DNA from 3 places in the Mesorhizobium sp. LNHC209A00 genome. Region 2 is predicted to be linked to each of the others. Evidence: predicted binding sites of a transcription regulator. Region 2 holds the regulator's gene; each other region holds the start of a gene.
The links. The regulator LexA, encoded in region 2, represses DNA repair genes until DNA is damaged. The targets are predictions, from matches to a motif close to TGTTCNNNNTGTGTTCNG.

Region 1 (3,278 bases), on a different contig from region 2:
AGCTTGCGCACCGCGCTCTTGCGCGACACTTCCTTTTCCTGGCGGCGGCGCACGCGTTCGTCGGCGCGCGCGATCACCCAGTCGAGCAGCTTCGAGGCTTCCTGCGGATTATCGGCCAGCCAATGGTCGAACGGGTCGCGGATCGCGGTCTCGACGATGCGTATCGCTTCGATCGTCGCCAGCCTGTCCTTGGTCTGGCCGACGAATTCCGGCTCGCGGATGAACACCGACAGCATGCCGGCGGCCGAGATCATGACGTCTTCCGACGTGACGATCGAGGCGCGCTTGTTGCCGACGAGGTCGGCATAGGCGCGCAGGCCGCGCGTCAGCACGTTTCGGAAGCCGGCTTCGTGGGTGCCGCCTTCACCGGTCGGGATGGTGTTGCAGTAGGAATTGATGAAGCCGTCGCCACCGAACCAGGTCACCGCCCATTCCAGCGAGCCATGGCCGCCTTGCTTGTCGCTCTTGCCGGCGAAGATTTCGCGCGTCACCTGGAAGTCGTCGCCGAGCGACGCCTTCAGATAATCCTTGAGGCCGCCTGGGAAATGGAATTCCGCCTTGGCCGGTGTCTGATCCTTTTCCTTGATCAGGGAGGGATCGCAGGTCCAGCGGATCTCGACGCCGCCAAACAGGTAAGCCTTCGAACGCGTCATGCGGTAGAGACGCGCCGGCTCGAAGGCCGCCCCCTTGCCGAATATCTGCTCATCGGGGTGGAAGCGGATTTTTGTGCCGCGCCGGTTGTGAACTTCGCCGAGTTGCTCCAGTCCGGTCACCGGGACGCCGCGCGAAAAGCGTTGGCGATAGAGCTGGCGGCCCCGCGCGACCTCGACCTCGAGATGATCCGACAGGGCGTTGACGACGGAGACGCCAACGCCGTGGAGGCCGCCTGATGTCTCGTAGACCTTGGAGTCGAACTTGCCGCCCGAATGCAGCGTCGTCATGATGACTTCGAGCGCCGGCTTCTTGAATTTTGGGTGCATGTCGACCGGAATGCCGCGGCCATTGTCCGTGACTGTGAGATGGCCGTCGGCGGAGAGTTCGACATCGATGAAGGTGGCATGGCCGGCAACCGCTTCGTCCATCGAATTGTCGATGACCTCGGCGAAGAGATGGTGCATCGCCTTGTCGTCGGTGCCGCCAATATACATGCCTGGCCGGCGGCGCACCGGCTCAAGGCCCTCAAGCACCTCGATGTCGGCGGCGCTGTAGCCCTCGCTGCCATCCTTGGTTGCGGCTGGCCGCCTGGCGGCCGCCTGCACCAGCGGATCCGCCGGGCGCGCCGGCGTGCGAACCGGCTGCGGCTGTTTCTCCAGATTGCCGAAAAGATCGTTGTTGTCGTCCATGCCTGCCATAGAGTCCAAGCTGCGAATCACCCCGTCGATACTGCCACGCTTTTCAGCGCCAAGCGACGGAGGTTCCTGTTACGTTCGGGGATTTAACTGCTCTTACCCTAAAACCATTCGATAACCAAGCGGGCGGAAATAGCTCAAATGCCGCCGCGCAATATTCCTGATTCTTTAACAATGCCGCCTAGCGTGAGCCCAACATAACAAGAAACGACCGGCATCAGGGGTTTTCGGCGTGAGGGGCAAGGCCATAACGATGATCGGCATCGCCGCCGTTTTCGGGGCGATCTCGATCTTTGTCGCGGATTTCTGGGTCAAGAGCCAGGCCAAGGCCGATGCCCAGGAGAAAACGGCCTCGATCGCTGCTCCGGCCGCGCCCAGGATCGAGTTCAAGACCATCGTGGTGGCGAACGCGCCATTGCGCTACGGCATGGAACTCGACCGCGCCAAGCTCAGCGAAATCCCGTGGCCGCAGGATTCCCTTCCGCAGGGCGCCTTTGCCACCATCGATGGATTGCTTGGCGAAGGCGGCCGGGTCGCGCTGTCGCCGATCGAGATCAACGAGCCGGTGCTGCTCACCAAGCTGTCGGGACCGAACGGCCGCGCGACGCTGTCCAACATGCTGACGCCCGGAATGCGGGCGGTCACCATCCGCACTGACGAGATCGCCGGCGTCGGTGGCTTCGTCACGCCGGGCGACCGGGTCGATGTCGTGCTGACCCGCGACGCCGGCGAAATCCAGGAAGTCGCCAAGAACGCGCAAGGGGCTGCCGGTTCGACCATCACCTCGGAGATCGTCGTTGCCGACGCCAAGGTGCTCAGCGTCGGGCAGGGCGCCGACGAGCGCCAGACAACGCCGCAGGTGGCCAATTCCGTGACCCTCGAGGTGACGAGCGACGGCGCGCAGAAAGTGGCGCTTGCCCGTACCGTCGGAACGCTGTCGCTGTCGCTTCGCTCCGCCAGCGAAGGCGGCGATGGCAAGAACGGCGTCACCACCATCTCTTCCTTCGGCGGATCCGTCGCTTCCAAGACACAGGCCGTGGCCGGCTCTTTGTTCGATGCCATAGCGAAGGAGCCGGAGAAGCCGAAATTCAAGACGATCATCGTGACGCGCGGCACGCAGGCCGAGGAATATCAGGTTCCAACGCGGGACCAGAAGTAAAGACCGGTGGGGACCGGGCGGGACGGGACAATGTTGATGCGTACCCTATATCGAATGACGGCTCGGTCGCGCTTCGTGCGCGCCCTGGCAACGGCGTTTGCCCTGGCTGCGAGCGGCGTGCTCGCCTTGCCCGGAGCGGCAAAGGCGGACAACGACATCGTCTATGTCTCGTCGACGAAGAATGCGTCGATCAAGGTTGCCAAGGGCAAGCCCAAGACGATCATGACGAGCGCCGCCTTCTACCAGATCGTCATCGGCGATCCGGAAATCGCGAACGTCAACCCGCTGACCGACAAATCCTTCTATGTGCTGGGCAACAATCTCGGCACCACCGGCATTGCGCTGTTCGACCAGAACAAGCAGCTCGTCGGCACCGTGGACATCGAGGTGACGCTCGACACCGACCAATTGGCGAACACAATCCGTGCCAGTGTGCCGGACGCCAAGATCAAGGTCGGCTCGGCCAACGGCCGTGTCGTGCTGTCGGGTGAGGCGGATGACGCCGTTGCGGCGGATAAGGCAAGCAAGATCGCCAGCCGCTTTTCCGGCAATGAGGAAGTGATCAACTCGGTCAATATCTCGTCGTCGCAGCAGGTTCAGCTCAATGTCCGGTTCGTCGAGATCAACCGCCAGGCAGGGCAGGACTTGGGCGCGAAATACAGCGCCAATTTCGCCTACGGCTTCGGCGGTCGCGACGTTTCACTGGATCCGGGCACGGTGCCAGCGGCGGGGAACGGCGAGATCATCGGCCGACTGCTGTCGAACGGCGT
Region 2 (3,278 bases):
GTGGATATCGGAGCGCTCTCCGGTCGACGGAGTCGGGCTGATTTCGCAGCAATCCGTGCTGCTGGTCACCGTCGCGCTGGTTATCGCGACGATGGCGACGACCTGGCTGCGGCTCGCGGCGCTGCCATTCGCGCTCGCCGGCCTGTTGACTGTGTCGCACACGCGCGCGCCCGATGTGCTGATCTCGGAAGATGCGCGGCTGGTCGCGCTGCCGATCGGCAATGGCGAACTGGCCGTCAACCGGGAACGTCCGAACGAATTCGCAACCGACAACTGGAAGCGCGCTCTGATCTCCGAAACAATCGTCAAACCGGAAATGTTCGACAAGACAGACGGGCAATTCGACGTTGCCAGTCCCGCCGACCTGCCGCCGGGATCGCCCTTCTACTGCCGCGAAGGCCTGTGCCTTGCCAGGCACCCTTCCGGCGCGATCATTGCTTATGTCGAGGACCGCAAGACCACCTGGAAAGCCTGCGCTTTCGCTGACCTGATCATCGTGAACGACGCGACCGCCTATGACACCTGCCACAATCCGCTGGTTCTCGTCGTCACCAAACGGCAGCTCGCCCGCAAGGGAAGCGCTGCCGTCTTCTTCAATCCCCAGTCGGCCACGACCCGGGCCGGGATCGAATTCGCCGTCGACGGACCATACCGACCCTGGCACGAACAGCGAAAATTCTCACGCGAGGCGAGGGGGCTGCCGCCGTACAAAAAACCCGACAAGCCCGATGGAAAGCCGGCTCAGTAGCGCCTGATCAACCCGACCAGCTTGCCTTGTACCTTGACCCTGTCCGGCCCGAAAATGCGTGTTTCGTAGGCTGGATTGGCAGCCTCGAGCGCGATCGAAGCGCCTTTGCGGCGGAACCGCTTCAGCGTCGCTTCCTCCTCGTCGACCAGTGCCACGATAATTTCGCCCGGGCTTGCCGTGTCGGCATTGCGGATAATGACCGTGTCCCCATCGAAGATACCAGCCTCGATCATCGAGTCGCCCTTGACCTCCAGCGCATAATGCTCGCCGCCCATGATCATGTCCGGCGGCACCGAGATCGAATGCGTCTGATGCTGGATTGCATCGATCGGCACACCGGCGGCGATACGGCCCATGACCGGGATGGACACGGCTGAAACCGCATCGTCGTCGTTGCCGGCCGCGGGCAGGCGCGAAGGCGCAGCGGCCGGCCTGATCTGGCGTCCGAGACTGCCTTGGCCAAGGCTGCCTTGGATGACACTTGGCGAGAACTTCTTTGCCGCATTGAGGCCCGGCGCGATCGAGTCCGGCAGCCGAAGCACTTCCAGCGCGCGCGCCCGATTGGGTAGCCGGCGAATGAAGCCGCGCTCCTCCAGCGCCGTGATCAGGCGATGGATCCCCGACTTGGAGGCAAGATCGAGTGCTTCCTTCATCTCGTCGAAGGAAGGCGGTATCCCGCTTTCCTTGAGCCGTTCGTGGATGAACATCAACAGTTCATGTTGCTTGCGTGTCAGCATGGCGTCCCCCAAGACATTGAACGAAAGGTTGAACCAGAATCGAAAAAACAAACCCAGAACAAACACTATCTGTTCCAGTTGTGTTCTGCAACCGTTTAAAGTTTAATGAATTTGTTAAGGGGTCTGAAGTTTTTTGCCCCCAAGGGCGTCAGCAACTGGTCCTTTCCGCGATCGGCAGGCACATTGAAATCGTTTGGTTAATGGCCTGTGGCCTATCCGCCGATGGAGCTGGCATCAGCCATCTGGAAGGCTTCTTCCCAGGGGTACCGTATATTTCATGGATTCATTATTCGCGGAACGAAACGAAACCAAAATGCCAACCATTGGTAGCTCCGGGCGGCCATGGACCCGGGCGTTCGGCGCACTCCGGCCAGCGCGTTCGAATAGGCGTCGCGGAAGCGCTGAAGTTATCCCGACCCCTTCAAGCTGCCGGCGCGGGCGGCGTATCTGGTCGCGCCGCTGTCTTCGCTATGAACATAGACGTGCAGTGTGTAGCCGATATGCGCCGTCATCAACGCCTTGGCCCGTTCGACGTCACGATCGAGTGCCGCTTCCATGATCGCAGTATGGTGTTCGATCGCGATCGCTTCGCACAACGCCTCCATTGCCTGTTCATAGCCGTCCTTGAGGCCGGCCGCGGCCCGCAATGTCGGCGCCAGACCAAGAAAGCGATGATGCCGGCGCAACTGATCCGAGATTGTCGAGCGGAACCGCAACAGCCAGTCGCATGTGGCGGCGCTCAGCAGCGCCGCATGGAAAGCCTCGTGGTTCTCATCCCATCTGTCGACGGCCGTGTCGGAGGGATCGTCGACCGCCGTCTTGCAACGCGAGAGCCGGTAGTGGGCAGTGACTACGGCATCCTCCCACTCCCTGCCGCCTTTTTCCATCGATTCGAGGAACAGGGGTATCTCGACCACCATCCTGGCGCGTGCCAGATCCTCCAGCTCGGCCCGCGACACCGGAGCCACGGCAAAACCACGATTGCTGATGGCGGTGACCAAGCGTTCGGCCTCGAGCCGCGACAGGGCTTCGCGCAACGGTGTCCAACCGACGCCATATGTGCCGCGCAGCGCACTCAGTTTGAGCGGGGCGCCGGGCATGAGGCGCGTGGTCAGGATGTCGCGCCGCAACAGCTGATAGGCGGCTTCCGTTTTTGTGGAACTCGTCTCATCCCGCATCGTGATCAATCCGTCGTCTGGCTAAAAGTATATATGATACTGGGTTACTACAACAATTATATATAATGTTTGACACAGACCGGCGGACTGACCATGATCGCGGAGCAGCCGCGTTTCCAAGCGGCCCTGATCAAATCTGGGAGGAAATGATGTTAAAGTCGAAATCCGCTTGGTTGTCGGGTTTGGCCCTGGCAGGCGCATTGATGGTCAGCGCCGGCAGTGCCGCGGCCGATCAGATCCGTATCGGCATTGCCAATTTCGGCGAGCATCCGCAATTGAACGCCGCCATAGCCGGCTTCAAGAAGGCGCTGACGGATAACGGCTTCGTCGAGGGCAAGGACGTCGTCTACACGGAGAGCCACACCAATTTCGATGCGTCGCTGGTGCCGCAGATGATCGCCAAGCTGCAGGCCGAGCAGCCCAAGCTGATCTACACCATCACCACGCCGGTCTCGCAGATCGCCAAGAAAGCGCTCGCGGGTTCCGGCATTCCGATCGTTTTTGCCGCGGTCACCGATCCGGTGGCGGCCAAGCTGGTGCCATCATGGGACGCCGGAGACGAAGGCATGACCGGCGCCAGCGATCTGCAGGACGTCGCCGCGGTGATGGCCTTCA
Region 3 (3,278 bases), on a different contig from region 2:
CGCCCTTGAGGACAAGGCACCCGTAGGCGGCTGGAGAGCGGAGGACATCGCCGACCACAACCTGAGCCCAAGAGTTCCCTGCGGGTGATGGGATGCCGCGAGAGTTCAGAATTTGTGTGATGGCTTGCTGGCCGTGGCCTTCCTTAGCAAGCTCGAAGATCAGCCGCGCGTCGTCGGCACGGGCGTTGAGGCCGTAGGTTTCCCGGTCGATCCAGAAGGGCAGCTTGGCAACCTTGACCCTACTCGCGCCACTGGCGACTGCCTCACGGGCCTTCTCTGCCTTACGCGACCACGCCGCGCCCACTCGATCAGACAGCTTGGCGCTGTACTCATAGGCCGCCTGCATGGACATGAGGGACATCATGATATGCATCGTGTTGTCTGCGTAACCAACGCGGGTATGCACACGCTCGTCTTGAAGGGTTACCAAGGTCAGGCCGGTCTTGAGCAGTTCCAGCAACACAGGCAGAGCATCAACGGGATTGATGCGGGTGAAGCGGTCGAGGTTCTCAAGTATCAACACGACATTGCTGGGAATCTTCCCTGCCTTCACATCGCTTATGAACTGGCCAAGCCTTGCCTCAAGGTTCAAACCTTTGAAGGCAGAGATGCCTTCATCAACAAGCTGGTCGTCCAGGGTGAGCCCATAAGCCGAACAGAACTTCTTGGCGTTCTCCGACTGTCGCGCCGCGCTGTCGCCCTGGGACTGCTTGCCGGATGACCAGCGAGCATAGGAAATCGCGTTGCGTCCCTTGAGGTCTCTGGGCTGAAGCATGGCTGGACGGTCTCCGTTGGCACCTTGGAAACCGTCCGATAACACTATGCAGAGTTACAGTCTATGCCAGGTCTGGCTCTTGCAGATCAATCCGCCGAGCACGCAACCGCTCATCTTGAGCGACGCGCCCGACAAGGTTGCCTTGCCCGAATAGGTCTTGTCATTTGCCGGATCGGTGATGTTGCCGGTGTATTTGTTGTCCCCGGCCGCCTTGAGCGAGCCAATGGTCTTGCCGGCATATTTGCCTGACTTGAGCGTGATGGAGAACGAGCTGCTGCCGGAAATGGCAGCGGTGTCGCCGGCTTGCGTTTTCCAGTTGCCCTCGATTGGATCGGCCCACGCCCCTCCGCTCAGGATCAAAGCGGCCGCCAGGGCCAGGCTCACTTTTCGAAACATGTCTTACTCCCTTTGGATAGCCAGCCGGATGCTCCGCCTCGCCGGTCTGCCGCTTACGCAAACGTAAGCTAATCCAGCTTCCGTCAAAACGAAAGCGGTGCCGCGACGGAAGGCTTTGGCATTTCGAAAGCGCCTGAATTCGCCCTGTTGGCCCGGAAATGAAAACGACCGGCGCCTCGTGTTTGTTTTCTAGGGTTAGCAGAGTGTTGACCGCGCGCTCGAAAATTTTCCTCAAATTTAGCGAAAAACAGCTGAATTGCTGGCTTCGTATCCTTAACGAATTTACGCGTTTACCTCTTGTTTTAGCTTTGTTTTCCTCAAATTAAGCACGCCATTTAACGACGGATTCAAGCCTGAGCGGCATTCTCGAAAGCATCGAAAGAGCGGCCCGGACAAGACGAACGGAGGCAGCTCTCGGGAGCCAGACAGGGGACTAAAAATGGCACGTTTTGAAATGCTTGAAGCAGGCTTCGGCGCCATGGGGGCAACTGCCCAGGCCGACATTCTCTTCGAACTGGGCATGATGTATGCGACCGGCCGCGATTGCGAAACCGACGTCGTTGCCGCCCACAAATGGTTCAACATCGCCGCCATCAAGGGTTCGGCCCGCGCCGCCGAACTGCGCTCGGAACTCTCGGCGGCCATGTCGAAGGTCGAGATCGCCAAGGCGCTGCGCGAAGCCCGCGAATGGATGACCATGCACTGAGTTCCGCCAGACGGGGACGCTCCGGCCAAGACCGCAGAAGACGGTCGGGCCAACAGGGACAAGGCTGCGCAGACAGCCAGGCCACGGCCATCGACAACGAGAACGCGGCACGCCGACAGGTCCAAGCCGCGCAACGAACCATGATCCCGAACACTCCGGTTTCGCAACGATCATGGTCAACAGGAAGACAGGGAAGGTGGGTTGGGTTCACAGCGCGGGGGCGCTGGGGAAACAGCCTGACAGGCAAAAAAGCCATGACCAGCCGAAACAAGGCTGGGGTGGCTTTTTTGCGTGGATGAGGCCACGCAGGCCCAATCGAGTGGCGCCAATGCGCCTAGACAGGTCCGATGAAGGATGAAATTGTCCCGCCTCTCTGGAAGAAGCGCGGCCGGGCGGCCGCGCGTGAGTGGAGGAGTTCTATCATCATGAAAAAAATGAGTGTTTTGAGCGCGGCCATTTTCGGCCTGATGATGAGCGCGCCGGTCGCGTTCGCCGATGACATCACCATCTCGGTGGTCGGCCCGATGACGGGACAGCTCGCCACCATCGGCGATCAGTTCAAGCAGGGCGCACAGGCCGCCGCCGCCGCCATCAACGCGGCTGGCGGCGTCAACGGTTCCCAGATCAAGCTCGACATCGAGGACGACCAATGCGATCCCAAGCAGGCGGTGTCGGTCGCCAATCGCATCGTCGCCAACAGCGTCAAGTTCATCGACGGGCATGCCTGCTCGGGTTCGAGCATTCCGGCCTCGGCGGTCTATGCCGAGGCCGGCGCGCTGATGATGAGCCCGGCTTCCTCGAACCCGGTGCTGACCGATGCGGCCGCCAAGTCCGGCTGGTCCACGATCATGCGTCTCTATACGCGTGACGACGCACAGGGCGCCTTCATCGGCCCGTGGATCGCCAAGAAATACGCCGGCAAGAACGTCGTCATCCTGCACGACAAGAGCGCTTACGGTCAGGGCGTGGCTGATGCCGTCAAGGCAACCATGAATACCGGTGGCCTCAAGGAGGTCTATTATGACGCCATCAACCCGGGCGAGAAGGACTATTCGGCGCTTGTCACCAAGCTGAAGGATCTCAAGGCCGACGTCGTCTATTTCGGCGGCTACCACCCTGAGGCGGGTCTGATCCTGCGCCAGTCGGCCGAACAGAATTTCAAGTTCCAGCTGATCATGCCGGATTCCATCGCCTCGCCGGAGTTCTGGCAGGTTGCCGGCCCGGCCGGCGAGGGCACGATGTTCGTGTTCCCGTCGGATCCGCAGGCAAAGCCGGAAGCCAAGGCAGCCGTCGAGAAGATCAAGGCCGGCGGCTTCGTGCCGGAAGGCTTCACGCTGTTCTCCTATGCGGTGGTCCAGGCATTCGCCGAAGGCATCAAGCGTGCCGGCAGCGACGATCCGG

Region 1: a site for LexA is predicted at 1,414-1,431, ahead of parE (DNA topoisomerase IV subunit B). Genes of this name have one in related genera too.
Region 3: a site for LexA is predicted at 1,470-1,487, ahead of X739_RS149595 (sel1 repeat family protein). Genes of this name have one in related genera too.

The regions. Positions count from the first base shown of each region.
Region 1 is NZ_AYWT01000001.1:89,967-93,244, reverse strand. It holds gene parE (DNA topoisomerase IV subunit B) at 1-1,343, opposite strand, end outside; gene cpaB (Flp pilus assembly protein CpaB) at 1,582-2,508, shown strand; gene X739_RS165295 (type II and III secretion system protein family protein) at 2,539-3,278, shown strand, end outside.
Region 2 is NZ_AYWT01000008.1:113,545-116,822, reverse strand. It holds partial or broken gene X739_RS01000000166345 (ComEC/Rec2 family competence protein) at 1-748, shown strand, start outside; gene lexA (transcriptional repressor LexA) at 742-1,485, opposite strand; gene X739_RS146015 (GntR family transcriptional regulator) at 1,893-2,663, opposite strand; gene X739_RS146020 (ABC transporter substrate-binding protein) at 2,813-3,278, shown strand, end outside.
Region 3 is NZ_AYWT01000006.1:60,749-64,026, reverse strand. It holds gene X739_RS149585 (recombinase family protein) at 1-775, opposite strand, end outside; gene X739_RS149590 (DUF2147 domain-containing protein) at 830-1,171, opposite strand; gene X739_RS149595 (sel1 repeat family protein) at 1,611-1,877, shown strand; gene X739_RS149600 (branched-chain amino acid ABC transporter substrate-binding protein) at 2,303-3,278, shown strand, end outside.